2 regions of the Bradyrhizobium sp. B124 genome follow, and region 2 is predicted to be linked to the other one. Evidence: predicted binding sites of a transcription regulator. Region 2 holds the regulator's gene; the other holds the start of a gene.
The links. Region 2 encodes LexA, which represses DNA repair genes until DNA is damaged. Its sites were predicted from a motif close to TGTTCNNNNTGTGTTCNG; they were not measured.

Region 1: a site for LexA is predicted at 6,212-6,229, ahead of recA (recombinase RecA). Genes of this name have one in related genera too.

Annotation. Positions count from the first base shown of each region.
Region 1 is NZ_CP152413.1:2,271,279-2,278,774, reverse strand. Features, by position in the region: gene AAFG13_RS11015 (amidase) at 1-17, opposite strand, end outside; gene AAFG13_RS11010 (peptidylprolyl isomerase) at 224-355, shown strand; gene AAFG13_RS11005 (hypothetical protein) at 430-735, shown strand; gene AAFG13_RS11000 (hypothetical protein) at 933-1,163, shown strand; gene AAFG13_RS10995 (hypothetical protein) at 1,194-1,400, opposite strand; gene AAFG13_RS10990 (hypothetical protein) at 3,350-3,562, opposite strand; gene AAFG13_RS10985 (hypothetical protein) at 4,448-4,570, opposite strand; gene AAFG13_RS10980 (hypothetical protein) at 5,055-5,636, shown strand; gene AAFG13_RS10975 (RNA polymerase sigma factor region1.1 domain-containing protein) at 5,737-5,910, opposite strand; gene recA (recombinase RecA) at 6,333-7,421, shown strand.
Region 2 is NZ_CP152413.1:1,225,756-1,233,251, reverse strand. Features, by position in the region: gene gltX (glutamate--tRNA ligase) at 1-489, opposite strand, end outside; gene AAFG13_RS05665 (glutamine--tRNA ligase/YqeY domain fusion protein) at 644-2,323, shown strand; gene AAFG13_RS05660 (nuclear transport factor 2 family protein) at 2,359-2,745, shown strand; gene AAFG13_RS05655 (ComEC/Rec2 family competence protein) at 2,893-5,178, shown strand; gene AAFG13_RS05650 (hypothetical protein) at 5,175-5,402, opposite strand; gene AAFG13_RS05645 (hypothetical protein) at 5,548-5,976, opposite strand; gene lexA (transcriptional repressor LexA) at 6,233-6,937, opposite strand; gene glp (gephyrin-like molybdotransferase Glp) at 7,169-7,496, opposite strand, start outside.

The sequences.
Region 1 (7,496 bases), 1.0 Mb from region 2:
CTCATCGCCAAAGTCATGTCGTCGATTCCTTTTCTGCTTTGTTGCGCAGTGTAGTTTGGGGGGCCGTCCGGTCAAACCATCGCGCGGGCGCTGCGCCGGCGCTGTGCTCGGGCGCGCGGGCGCTGCTGTCCGACGCGCTTGCGCGGCGTTGCAAGCGCCGTGCCCGGCTTGAAAATGCCCCAGTTTCGGCTCCAATTGCCCCTCGTCAGTGGTGGGGGCGTCCATGTTCCGCAGGTTGGTATTGCTGGGCGGCGTGATCGCGATCGGGCTTGCGCTTGCCGGCTGCACGCGGTGCGGGCCGATCTGGGACGACTGGATGCAGTCGCCGAAATCCTGCAAGTCAGACCACCTCTAGGGCAGGGACGGGCGCGCTTGGCGGCGGCTTTCCTGGGGTGATATACCGCTGACGAAAATGCAAGGAGCGTTCTTATGAGAGTTTTGAGCGCAGTTGCGGTTGCGGTGCTGCTGTCGGCGCCGGCCTATGCGCAAATGCCGAACGTCAATCTGATGCCTGAGGTCAAGACCAAGACCCAGGAGGAGAAGGATCGGGACGCGATCAACGACAAGGCCTACAAGGACTCGCTGAGCAAGATTCCGGATGCCAAGGGATCGGCCGATCCCTGGGGCGCGGTGCGCAGCGATGCGCCGAAGGCGGCAGCCCATCCTCCCGCCAAGCCGAAGACCAAGACCGGGAGCTCCGCCCAGCCCGGAGGCTCCGCGCAGCGTAGCCAGTAAGCCCCGTTCGGGCCGGCCTCGCCGGTTTCCCGCAGACTCGGATTCTTGTGGCGCCGCCCCTATATTTGGGGTGTCGTCAGTTGGAGCGTTTTCGAGCGAAGTGGATACCGGTTCGCGTGAAGAAAACGCGTCAAAACTAGAATCTAGAGCCCGGTTCCGATTCAATCGGAACGGGGCTCTATTCCGGAGTTGCGGCAATGGTGTTTCGTCCGCGCGATCTCGCCAGCCGGATGGCCGCACGGCACAAGCCGGATGACGGCTATCTGCGCGAGACCTTCAGCCTGCCGCGCGATCAGGCCCGCCTGCGGGCGCGCGACTTTCTCAAGCGCTACCCGAAGGCCGCCTATATGAGCTCCGTCGAGAGCTGGCGCGAACTGCCCGGTGGCGACATCGAGTTCACGATGCGGCGGCTGGCAAGCGCGGACTGAGACTTGCCGACTTGCCGGACAGACTGCGCCTCAATCCTGATCGCGGTGCCCGCGGGTCCGTCCGAGCCCGAGATTGTTCAGCTCGCGGTCGATCCGCAGCTGCACGCGGCGGATCGCCAACAGGTCGAGCTTTGCTTCGGTCTTGCCCGTGAAGACCCGATCGCCGATCTGGAAACGCCATTTCCAGACGCCGGGCATGAGCTGCGTGACGCTGAATTCGACGCCCTTGTGAATCATCTGGAACGGTTCCGCGAATGAATGGCGGTCGTCGATATTTAAATCAAAAGTTGTAGTAATAATTAACACCCGTCAAAGGATGAGTGAACCTGCGCGCCCGTTCGGGCGTCGTTGTGGATCCCGAAGTGGATCCGTTCGCGGGAGGCGTCGCCTTGCCTCGCGACGCGCAATCAGTGCGTCGGTCGGACAAGCCAATGTTACGAACACTGCCGGAACCCAAGTCTTCCCTTGAACGCTACGTAGTTTTTTTGGGCGTCAGGAGGGGTACCAAGGTAGTATGCAGATTGTGCCAATCGTGATCCGGCGTCGCCAAATCCTCCGGCAACTCGTTGATCATCTGATGAAGTCGAGACGAAGGCCGAGCAGCCTGCTCGCGGAACTTTGTTCTGCCCCGGAGAACTACGGATCGCGCTGGGCCGCCGCCCAAACGCTTCGACAATGGCTTCCGTCGCCGTGCTCGGATCCGCCCGGTCTCATTCGGGCTGATGCCTGACAGCACAACGCCGCCCGCTTGAAATGCTTGCGGACGGCGCTGGCCCTAGCCCCAGGAAGGTGTGCAAAATCCTGATAGCCGGGAGCCTATACAATTTGTGCCACAGCACATGTCCCAAATTGGCTATCACGGCGATCGGTCGGGATGGCTCGGCCTCAGCGCTTCGCCATGTTGACGCCACCGATGGCGCTGGCGTCACGCGCCAGAATACAACGGAGAGGGCAACAACTGAGGCGGCCTAAACAAAGCTACGCCGCCCGCTTGAAATAAATGCGGACGGCGCTTCTCTAGCCCCGAGAGGGTACGAACAAAATCCCGGATATTTGGCACTTTTTGGAGGGCGATAACCTCTTTAGTGGCGGAGCCTATCCTCCTTCTGGATGGCGGCAGCACTTCTGTCGGTCTGCCGGCGCCAGAAGTGATTCAGGACCGCCTTGATTGCCGTATCGCTCTTGTCGGCCCATCGCCTACGGAAATTGACTACTCTTTTCACGCCGATATGCGCCTGGGCCTGGTATCGGCCCATCATGTCGGCGCTCGCAAACCGGGCGTCCGCAGCCACTCGCTCAACTGTGAGGTGGTTTCGGCCAGACGAGCTCTGCGGATAAGGCTGGAGCGATCGACACCGGGGGGAGTTCCCGAGGCCTCCTTCCGGAGCCGCTGTGCCTCGATGTTGAGACGCTCTTCAAGTGATCCTGCCTGCATGAGACGCGGTCGCTTCATGACCATGGCGCGCTCCATTCCGTTAGAGGAAGGCGGGAGCGCTGCCGGGCGATCTCATCACCGATGAAAGCCACGGGCGGGGCGGTGATGGACTTACCGTGTACCTGTCTGGGGGGAATAGCGAGCTATCTATTTCAGGCCTTTTGTCGCAACTCGTGGAACGAATGGCACTTCAAGGCGGCGGAAATTGTTCCGGCTGTAAAGCGGGGGAGAACAGATAGCGTCCTATGCTTGAAACAAATCAGGCCGCTCCAAAAATTCGGTCTAGGCCACCAAGGGGTAACACGGGCCAGCACCTGCGTCCTGGTGTCTCCCAATCAGGACGTTAGCGATGGCAAATGAGGACAGTCGTGGTTCCGGCATCGGAACACCGTGTTCTTCCGGAGTCCACATAGATTGTGGAAAACTCTAGTCTCATCGTTGCCGGGGCTGGACCTTTCATCCCGATCTTATTTGGAGAATTTTCCCGGTAAGGGGTCGCGGCGTGAGCGGCCCCTTTCGATTCGGCGGAGCGGCGAAGCGGCCCCAGCATCGATCTCCAAGGGCGCTGGGGCCGTTTCTTTGGATTGAAGTCAAGACGCCTTCCAACCCTCAGAACTACCTCAAGCTGATCGCGTGGCGAGATCGTTGAGACCATGCCGGAGGCATTTGAGGATTAGGTGAAACGCCAGAAGAAGCGGCTGGAACGGGACGCGAAAGAGGCCGCCAACTGAAGCGGCCTAGCTATTGTCGTTCAAGCCTCCGCGCCGACGAAAATATCGAACGCCTCGTAAGCCTGCTGCGGCGTCTTTCCTTCCTTGAATGCGTTTTCGAAACTGAAGATCGCATCCGCTAGAAGGAATTCATCCGGCACAGGAAACAGGGCGCGAAGTTCGGCGAGCCAGCTCGCGTAAGAGGGCGGGTTGAACTTGCCCAACGTGTAGTTATCGCTGAATGAGCTGCGCATTTAGGTCGGAGCCCTAAGGCCGGGCGAGGAAAGCCACTCGCTGATGTGCGATGTGGTCTCAATCTGGCGTGCTCTCCGGATCAACCTCTCACGCTCGATACCTGGCGGAGTGCCCCTCGCTTGCTTGCGAAGTCGCTCTGCCTCATCAGCAAGGCGGTTGTAGAGAGGTTCGGCTTCGGGCTGGTAACGGCGGCGTTGCTGCATGGCGCTGCTCCTCTGTTTGCAGAAGGCGGGAGCGCGTGATGGCGTTCTCATCACCGATAGGGGCCAACAAGGCGGTGCGGCGATCGGGTAACTTTCGCATGTCAGGTAGCCGACATGCTGGTCAATACAGACCACATCGGCAAGAGTTAATGACTTTCAAAGAGGCGACATTTCCCAATCCGTGCCGGTGGCGAGTGACATGCGCTAACGCGGAAGAACGGATGAAGGCCACGTCAAACGGATCTTCGGTCAACAACTCGAAATGGAATTTTGAGGAAGAGGCCGCCAACTGAGGCGGCCTCCGCGATAATGTTTGAGTCAGGGTCTTGGCCGATATCGCGGATATGGCGGCGGTTCCGTGATGCATGTGCCCACCGACGACACTCGGCAAGGCACGTCATAGTGCAGTCTGCCGCCTGGGGCGTTCGCCCGTACCTTTGGCATCGTGGAATCAACCACGTCATTCGCCCTGGGAGCCGTAGTAGCGGAAGGCTGATTTTGCGCGATAGCCAGAGACGACAAGGCAACCAGCGCGGTCACCGTGAACAACGCAGTCCTCATGACTTGTGTCCTCCTCCGTAGTGCTGCACCCAGACCCGGATTAGGTCACTAGTTACCACAAACCAGGACCAGGCTGGGAACTCGGTTCACCCACAGAGAGAAACCCCGGTAACGCTTCAATTAATGCGCGATGAAGGCACCCAATAGCATCACCGCGATAAGCAGTGAGCCGCCGAAAATAGCAATGCCAAGACTGACGCGGGCTGGAATTGAATATGAATCGAAATGGGGCTGTTCGATCATGCCCCGCTCCCTTGTTTCTGGGCGGGGAGCGCGAACGGCTCTCAGTCACCGGCAGACGCCGTTACAGGGCGGTGATGGCCGAAGCTTGGAACAGCCGACGTTCCAAGGCTGGTCAACTTTGATCACTCTCGAAAAGAAAACTAACGATTTGGGCGCGACTGCCGAGACCCGGAAGGCAGGCGTGCGGCTCCAGAGCGGATTCACGCAAGGAACTCCGTTCACCCACGGAGAACCCCGGTAACACTTCTACTCTGTGGATTGAGAACAGTTGTCGGACCATAACGATTGCTATGGGTAGAACGTTGGATTGCCGACTCAGTAGTCCTACCGAGAACAACGGCCAAGCCTTGGTTTCGGCTCGCTTAATCGGAATTAGGACAGTCCCAAAATCAACTTAGGACACGGGGGCTTAAATACGGACAGCACCCAACAAGCCGGTACTGGCCGAAATAGGCCACTCGCAGATGCGAAATAGGCCACTCCCTTGGAACCCACCGCGACTCAGGGCAGTCTGCGGGACATGGGGACAATCAGAAATAGCATCGCCAAAGCCGTGCCGTGGATCGAGCCGGTTTTGGATTATTTCGATTGGAAGAAGCAGGTCATATCGATTTTGTCCGGCTTTGCCATGGTCGGATGGTCCTTCGTGAAAGACCTGGCTTGGCCGGTAATCGTTACACTTGGCATTGTCACTATGGTGACTGTCGCCTACGGACTAATGTTTCCAGCCTTTTTGAAATTGGTTCACCTTGGAGTGAACCCAAGGCCCGACCATTCAATCTGGCGGCACAGAAAAGAGTTCAGGTTGGATGAAGCAGCTTGTCTGCTTGCCAACGTCGAGCCTGTTCATTCGTACTCAGTGATGGATGGAAATTCCAAGGCATGGCTTTCGCTTCTTTGCGAAGCAGTGAAGCTCAAGGAAATCGAGCGCATTCCGGATAAAGCTCAAGACCCACGCAATACATATGGCGGTCAATATCGTCCGGATGAGAACACGATAATTAATGCCGATCAGCTCAAGCGATTTTGCACCGCCCATGGACGGAAGCCAGAATTTCTGAATTAGGTTTGAAGCGGGCGCTATTTGGAAGGCTGGCGACGACAGACAACTAACTAGAAAATTGCTGGTGCCTGCAAATTGAAAGAGGCCGCCAACTGAGGCGGCCTTACTCATTCACGAGATCAATGCCCCTGTCGCTGAGTGCAATTATGAGGGTCTCGATATCTTTCGGCTCGACCTCCGCAGGCTGCTCAATCAAATCGTTGATTTGATCGAAGGTCACGTAGCCGGTCTTTTCACCCAACTCGATGGCTTTCCGGACCAATTCCGACCAATCCATTTAGCTCTCCTGAATTTCAGTTTTGCCTCTACCCATTGGCTGGAGAGTCAGTTTTTCTCAGAGTCTTACTGGGACTCCGTTCACCCACGGAGAACCCCGGTAATCCGCCTGACCTGTGGATCAGGAACGGATGGCGTCCAATCGAAATTTATAAGCCCAGAATAGGGAATAGGGTCTCTCAGTAGTCCTACCGAGAACAACGGCCAAGCCTTGGTTGCCGCTCGGTTAATTCAAAACAGGCCACTCCCAAATTCAACTTAGGCCACTAGGGGATAAAACAGGCCAGCACCAACAAGCCAAAAAGAACATATTGCGAACACGGAACAAACGTGGTACGAGGTTCCTATCAACAACGCGTTCCGCCTGATCGCATCGCCCGTTTTTCCCGCTAGCGAATCCCCGCCATAAGGAGCACATCCCAAATGTCCGCTACTGCACTGCGTATCGTCGAAGGATCCTCCATGGACAAGTCCAAGGCCCTCTCAGCCGCGCTCTCCCAGATCGAGCGTCAGTTCGGCAAGGGCTCGGTGATGAAGCTCGGCAAGAACGACCGTTCGATGGATGTCGAGACGGTGTCCTCGGGATCGCTGGGGCTCGACATAGCGCTCGGCGTCGGCGGTCTGCCGAAGGGACGTGTCGTCGAGATCTACGGGCCGGAATCGTCGGGCAAGACCACGCTGGCGCTGCACACCGTGGCGGAAGGCCAGAAGAAGGGCGGCATCTGCGCCTTCATCGACGCCGAACACGCGCTCGACCCGGTCTATGCGCGCAAGCTCGGCGTCAACATCGACGAGCTCCTGATCTCGCAGCCCGACACCGGCGAGCAGGCGCTGGAGATCTGCGACACGCTGGTGCGCTCCGGTGCGGTCGACGTGCTGGTGATCGATTCGGTTGCGGCCCTGGTGCCGAAGGCCGAGCTCGAGGGCGAGATGGGCGATGCGCTGCCGGGCCTGCAGGCGCGCTTGATGAGCCAGGCGCTGCGCAAGCTCACCGCCTCGATCAACAAGTCCCACACCATGGTGATCTTCATCAACCAGATCCGCATGAAGATCGGCGTGATGTACGGCTCGCCGGAGACCACGACCGGCGGCAATGCGCTGAAATTCTATGCTTCGGTCCGCCTCGACATCCGCCGCATCGGCGCGATCAAGGAGCGCGACGAGGTGGTCGGCAACACCACCCGCGTCAAGGTGGTGAAGAACAAGCTGGCACCGCCGTTCAAGCAGGTCGAGTTCGACATCATGTACGGCGAGGGCGTCTCCAAGATGGGCGAGATCCTCGACCTCGGCGTCAAGGCCGGCATCGTCGAGAAGTCCGGCGCCTGGTTCTCCTATGACAGCCAGCGGCTCGGCCAGGGCCGCGAGAACTCCAAGGCGTTCCTGAAGGCGAATCCCGACATCACCGCCAAGATCGAAGCTGCGATCCGCCAGAACTCCGGCCTGATCGCCGAGCAGATCCTTGCCGGTACGCCCGAGCGCGACGCCGAGGGCGAAGAGCCCGCCGAGGAGTAAGCCTCAAGGCTCAATCATTTCGCTGCAAGCGGGCGCTGAGGACGTTGAGTTGCCGACGTCTTCGGCGTCCGTTTG
Region 2 (7,496 bases):
CACGCGGCCCTGGACCTGATCCTCGATCACGGTCTCGCCGGTCTGCGGCGCCTTGAGGCGGATGGTCGGCTTGACGTCGGAAGGCGCGGTCGCCGGATCGCGGTCACGCCACATGCCGTCATAGAGGCGGGTGCGGCCCTCGGCGCGCGCCTTCTCGCGCATCGCGGTGAGCTCCTCCGGGGTGGCGTAGCAGTAATAGGCGCGCCCGGCGGCGAGCAGGCCCTCGGCGACCTCGCGATGGCGGGCGGCGCGGCTGAACTGGTAGATGACGTCGCCGTCCCAATCGAGCTCGAGCCATTTCAGGCCGTCCAGGATGGCGTCGATCGCCTCCCTGGTCGAGCGTTCGCGGTCGGTGTCCTCGATCCGGAGCAGCATCTTGCCGCCGAGCTTCTTGGCATAGAGCCAGTTGAACAGCGCGGTGCGGGCACCCCCGATGTGGAGGAAGCCGGTCGGCGAGGGGGCGAAGCGGGTAACGACGGAATTGGTCATGATCGAGTGCGACGTATGCTGGAATGGGCGGTGGTGTATATCAGGAACCGAACATAACTAAAGCCCCGGCTGACCTTTTGCCGGCCAAACCAGGCTTGGCCGGACGGCGCGAATTTGGCAGAAGGTTGAGCTGACTCCTCCAGGGAACCCTTTGATGACGATTGACACGACGGCAGAGGCAGGGCGCGACTTCATCCGCGACATCGTCCAGGCCGATCTCTCCTCCCACAAGCACAACCGGATCGTGACCCGCTTTCCGCCGGAGCCGAACGGCTACCTGCATATCGGCCACGCCAAGTCGATCGCCCTGAATTTCGGCATTGCGCAGGAGTTCGGTGGCCAGTGCAATTTGCGCTTCGATGACACCAATCCGACCAAGGAGGAGCAGGAGTACATCGACTCGATCCAGGCCGACGTGCATTGGCTCGGCTACGATTGGGGCAAAAACCTCTTCTTTGCGTCGGACTATTTCGAGCGCCTGTACGATTGGGCCGAGGGCCTGATCAAGGCGGGCCATGCCTATGTCGACGATCAGTCGCAGGAGGAGATCCGGCTGTCCCGCGGCACGCTGACCGAGCCCGGCAAGAACTCGCCGTTCCGCGACCGGTCGGTCGAGGAGAACCTCGACCTGTTCCGCCGCATGAAGGCCGGCGAGTTCACCAACGGCGTCCGGGTGCTGCGCGCCAAAATCGACATGGCCGCCGGCAACATCAACCTGCGCGATCCCGTGCTGTACCGCATCCTGCACGCCCACCATCCGCGCACCGGCGACAAATGGTCAATCTATCCGAGCTACGACTACGCGCACGGCCAGTCGGACGCCATCGAGGGCATCACCCATTCGATCTGCACGCTGGAGTTCGAGGATCACCGTCCGCTCTATGAGTGGCTGCTCGACAAGCTGCCGGTGCCATCGAAGCCGCGCCAATACGAAATGGCGCGGCTCAATTTGACCTACACGCTGCTGTCCAAGCGTGTGCTGACCCAGCTCGTCCGCGACGGCCACGTCTCGGGCTGGGACGACCCGCGGATGCCGACCATCGCCGGCCTGAAGCGGCGCGGTGTGCCGCCGGCTGCGGTGCGCGAGTTCATCAAGCGTATCGGCGTCGCCAAGGCCAACAGCGTGGTCGATGTCGGCATGCTCGAATTCTGCATCCGCGAGGAGCTGAACCGCACGTCGCTGCGCCGCATGGCGGTGCTGCGGCCGCTCAAGGTGGTGATCGAGAACTATCCGGAAGGCCAGGTCGAGGAGATCGAGGCGATCAACCATCCCGACAATCCGGACGCCGGCACCCGCAAGGTCGCCTTCGGCCGCGAGCTCTATATCGAGCGCGACGACTTCATGGAGAACCCGCCGAAGAAGTTCTTCCGCCTCTCGCCGGGCAATGAGGTGCGGCTGCGCTATGCCTACTTCATCAAGTGCACCAGCGTCGTGAAGAACGCCGCTGGCGAGATCGTCGAGCTGCGCGCGACGTATGATCCCGCGACCAAGGGCGGTAACGCACCCGACGGCCGCAAGGTGAAGGCGACGATGCACTGGTTGCCGGCGGCGCAGTCGAAGCCGGCGGAAATCCGCATCTACAATCAGCTGTTCGCCAACCCGAGCCCGAACGCCGCCGATTTCGCCGCCGACCTCAACCCGCAGTCGCTCGAAGTGCTGAGCGATGCGCGGGTCGAGCCTGCGATCGCCGAGAGCAATTCGCCCGACGTGATGCAGTTCGAGCGGCAGGGCTATTTCGTGCGCGATGCGGATTCGACGCCGGACAGGCTGGTGTTCAACCGCACCATCGGCCTGCGCGACACCTTCGCCAAGGAAGTCGGCGGCAAGGGTTAGTGCAACCCGGCGCGGACAACAGACGGAGGCGATCGATGCCTGACGAAGCCGAAGACATCGTCTCCGCCATCATCGCCAGATGGTCCGCGGGTTTCGGCATGCTCGATGCGGATACGCTTGCTGCGCTCTACTCGCAGCACGCGTTCTTCTTCGGCTCGAACCCGATGCTCTATCGCGGCCGCGAGGGGGTCAAAGCCTACTTTGATGGCCTGCCACGCTGGCACGCGCCGCGCGTACAGTTCAGCGATATCAGGACCGAACGGGTGAATGCCGATCTCGTCAACATGGCTGCTATCGCGTCCTTTTTCCTTGACGGCGATGCGCCCTCGCTCGCCGTCAAGATCACCTGGGTGATCGCGCGCGAGGACGGCGACTGGAAGATCGCCTGCCACCACGTCTCGTCGCAGACGCCGCTGATCTAGGCGCGCGGCTTTGGGGCGCTCGTCGCCCAACGAGTGTCCAATTGTCCTCGTAGGCCACAGCCTTCGGTTGCGTGTTTCGGTTCCGTTCCGCTAGTCGGGTGACTGCGGCATCCGCTAGCCTGCCGCCCGGCAGGGATCGCGAGCGGAATGGCGGAACAGGGCACGACGCCGGGCGGCAGACGTGGCTACGCGGGGACGTGGCCGCCGCGCACGGCTGCGCCGGCCGGCGGCTATATTCCGGTGCGCGCCAGCATCTGGCGTCCTCTCGTCGAGACATTGCGGCAATGGGCGCGTGCGGAGACGGGGGCCGGGCGGCTGTTGCCGTGGGTGCCGGTGGCGTTCGGCTCCGGCATTGCATTCTATTTTGCGGCCGAGCACGAGCCGCGGCTCTCGGTCGCGGCGACCGTCGCCATCGCGCTCTGCTTGCTGGCACTGCTGCTGCGGCGGCGCCGGGTGTTTCCCGCCGTCGTGATGCTGGCTGCGGTCGCGGCGGGATTTGCGACGGCGACATGGAAGACCGCGCGGATCGCCCATGGCGTGTTGGCGCGGCCGATATATTCCGTGGCGCTGACCGGCTTTGTCGAGACGCGCGACGTCAGGGAGAAGACGGACCGCTTCGTGCTGCGCGTCGTGTCGATGGAAAGCCAGCGCGAGGTGCCAAAACTCGAGCGCGTCAGGCTCTCGGTGAAGAAGGGCACCGCGCCCGAGGTCGGCAGCTTCGTCGAATTGAAGGCGCGGCTGATGCCGCCGCTCGGGCCGCAGCGTCCGGGCTCCTATGATTTCGGCCGCGACCTCTATTTCCAGGGTATCGGCGCATCCGGTTTCGTGATGGGCGCGGTGAAGACCAGGGAGCCGCCGGCAACTGGTGGCCCTGCGTTGCGCTATGCCGCATTCATGCAGTGGCTGCGCGATGCCATCGACGCGCGCATCCGCACCACGCTGGACGGGGATCAGCGCGCGATCGCAACTGCACTACTCACCGGCCGGCGCGATGCGATCACGACGCCGGTCAACGACGCGATGTTCATCTCGGGGCTCGGCCATGTGCTGTCGATATCCGGCTACCACATGGCCGTGGTCGCGGGTGTCGTGTTCTTCACGATCCGTGCGCTGCTTGCGCTGTTTCCGGCGCTGACGGCCGGGCACCCGATCAAGAAATGGGCGGCGGCGGCCGCGCTCGTCGCGGCGGCGTTCTACCTGCTGCTGTCGGGGGCGGAGGTCGCGACCCAGCGATCGTTCTTCATGACGGCCGTGGTGCTGATCGCCGTGATCGTCGACCGCCGCGCGATCACCTTCCGCACGCTGGCGGTGGCGGCGCTGATCGTGCTCGCGATCGCGCCCGAAGCACTGGTGCATCCGAGCTTCCAGATGTCGTTTGCGGCGACGCTCGGGCTGGTGGCGCTGGTGCAGATCGGGCTGCCGAACCTGCTGGCGTCGCCCGATCATTCGGCGACCGCGCGCGTCGCGCTGTGGGGCGGGCGTGAGCTCACGATGCTGATGCTGGCCTCGCTGGTGGCGGGGCTCGCGACCACACCCTACGCCGCATTCCATTTCCACCGCGTGACGCCCTACGGGCTGCTGGCGAACCTCGCGGCGATGCCGGTGGTGTCGGCGGTCGTGATGCCGGCCGGCCTGCTCGGGCTGCTCGCCATGCCGTTCGGCTTCGACGGCGTGTTCTGGGCAATCATGGGGTTCGGCATCGATTGGATGATCCTGGTGACGCAATGGGTCGCAGCGCTCCCAGGCGCGGTCGGCCGGATGGCGGCGTTCGGAATCGGGCCGGTGGTCGTGGCAAGCGCCGGCCTCATCCTGCTCGGGCTTTTGCGCACGCCGCTGCGCTGGTCGGGGGCGGTGCTGTTGGTGGTGGCCTCGGTCTGGGCGCTGTGGGTGCCGCAGCCGGACGTGCTGGTCTCCGCCGACGGCCGCAACGTCGCGGTGCGGGGCGGCGACGGGCGGCTGCATCTGATGCACAGCGCGAAGGACGCATTTCTGGTCAAGGAGTGGCTGGCGGCGGATGCTGACGCGCGGACTGCCACGGATTCCTCGCTCGGCGAGGGTGTCTCCTGCGATCCGAGCGGCTGCGTGACGCAGGGGCCCGGCGGCGCCTTCGTCGCGCTGGCGACACGGCCGGAGGCGCTGGCCGATGATTGCGAGCGTGCGGCGCTGATCGTGACCGCGCGGCCGGCACCGCGGGGCTGCGCGGCTTCGGTGATCGATGCCGAGCGGTTGCGGCGCCACGGCGCGCTGGTGCTGCGGCGCATCAGGGACGGCTATGCCATCGATGCGGTCAAGCCCGGCGGGATCGACCGGCCGTGGTCGCCGGCGGTTCCCGGCGACGGTGAGGTTGAGACGACGTTGCGCGCACCCGCCAGCGCGCCGCGGCCCGTCGTCGATGCGACGCCGGCCGAGACCGATTTGCAGGGCGAAGATTAGCCGTTGTCGGGTGAGGGGCCGGTCGGCAACTCGAACAGGCCGAGATGGTATTCGTCGGAGTCAGGGCCAGCGTCGGGCTTCTTGACGAGGGTGAAGGAAGCCTCGGGGAATCGCTCCCAGACCTTCAGGTCGTCAGCCGTCACCGTCAGCCAGCCGAACCGGAACATGTAGCGGCCCGGCTCCGTGACGCGTCCAGCCTTTTGCCATGTGACCTTGTCGACCACCACGCACGTCCTCCGTGCCCGATGATGCGCCAAGGCGCGCGCCGACGCAATTCTCCAGCTGCGCCCCGGAACCCGGCGTCCGGGGTCGCTCGAAATCGCTTAGGTCATCCGCCGCCGAACAGCTCATTCCGCGGCGGCGATGCGTTCAACCCAAAAACAGCGACGCAAATGCAGAGGGCCGCCGCTCCACAACCTTCGGCTTCTGCTCGACCGGCGGATGCAGCGCCGGCAATTGCAGCACGCTGACGCGTTGTCCCTCGACGAGCTGGGTCACCAGCACATGGCTGCCGTCGGGGAATTCGACCGCGTCATGATGGCGATCGGGAACGTCGGGCTCGACTTCGTTGAACACGCCGACGCGGAAGTTCATCGTCTTGGTCCAGATCCACCGGCTGTCGTAGCGAACGTTCTCGGCGAAAGCGAGCTCGGTGCCCGGCAGCATGCAGACCGCGACAGTGGGGTCGGTCTCCGAAGCAAAGCCGCGGGTCGACGTGCCGCGGAAAGTCGTGGTGATCAGCGTCTCTCCAACAATGGCGGGGCGCGACGCCACGGCGTGCAGACTATAGTCACACATCGGATGGCTCCTCTGTTCGAGGTAGCGACCCGTGCCTCTCCTTGAGGCATAGGGCCTCTACCAGAGTGGACGATAGCGAACGAGTGTCTCCTCGTTTCTGGGCGATTGTACGACTGGTCGACGAAACGCCCTGATCACAAACACGCGACGCTGCGCGAGAGGTATCGGAGCGCGTCGGGCAGGCTGCACGTTACGCTATCTTTCAAAGAACGATCCGATGTGTTGCTCGTTCCCCGCCGCCGCAAGTATTTGAAATTCAGTATTTGCGATAGAGGCCGATCAGCTTGCCCTGGATGCGGACCCGGTTCGGCGGCAGGATGCGCACTTCATAGGCGGTGTTGGCCGGCTCCAGAGCGATCGACGCGCCGCGGCGGCGGAAGCGCTTCAGGGTGGCTTCCTCCTCGTCGATCAGTGCCACCACGATGTCGCCGGTGTTGGCGACGTCGTTGCGCTGGATCAGCGCCATGTCGCCGTCGAGGATGCCGGCGTCGACCATCGAGTCGCCGCGCACTTCCAGCGCATAGTGCTCGCCGGCGCCGAGCATGTCGGGCGGTACGCTGATGGTGTGGCTGCGGGTCTGCAGCGCCTCGATCGGCGTACCGGCGGCGATCCGGCCCATCACGGGGACCGCGACCGGACGGTTGCCGTCGTCCTCGGCGATCGGCGGCGTGCTGGTGCGCTTGCCGAGGGTGCCTTCGATCACGCTCGGCGTGAAGCCGCGGCGGCCGTTGCCGCCGCCGGCCGAGAGTTCGGGCAGCTTGATGACTTCGATGGCGCGGGCGCGGTTGGGCAGGCGGCGGATGAAGCCGCGCTCCTCCAGCGCAGTGATCAGGCGGTGGATTCCGGACTTCGAGCGCAGGTCGAGCGCATCCTTCATCTCGTCGAACGAGGGCGGTACGCCGGCCTCCTTCAGACGTTCATTGATGAAACGCAGAAGTTCGTACTGTTTGCGCGTGAGCATCTCGAGTATTCCCCCGGTTGGTAGCGTCGTTCGATTCCGAGACTTTTCAGGCGGGGCCAGACCTCAGGAGCACGGTGCTCGTCACAAGCGCTCCCTCGCGGCCTCCCATTTGTACACACCAGTACTCGAAACAAATCATGAACGGACACTATATGTTCGATATGTGTTCCGCAACCACTTAATTTCCGGTGAACGCATCCGGCGAGCGCACAAGCGATGCGGTCTGCGCTGTCACTTGGGCAGTGTCAGGATCTCGCATTCGCTGCCTTTGGCGGCGGCGGGCGCAAACGGCGGACGCACGAGAAGTGCCCGTGCCGCAGCGAGATTCCCGAGCAGCGACGAGTCCTGCTGCATGACAGGCGTTGCGATCAGCGTGCCGTCCTCGCGCTCCTCGAGGCGGGCGCGCAGATAGTCCTCGCGCTGGTCGTTGGCGGCGATGTCGCGGCCGAGCAATGCGCTCTCGCGGCGATGATGAACAGCTTTTCGGCCGCTCAGCGCCCGAATCAACGGCACCAGAAACAGGAAGGCGCAGACATAGGAGGACACCGGATTGCCGGGC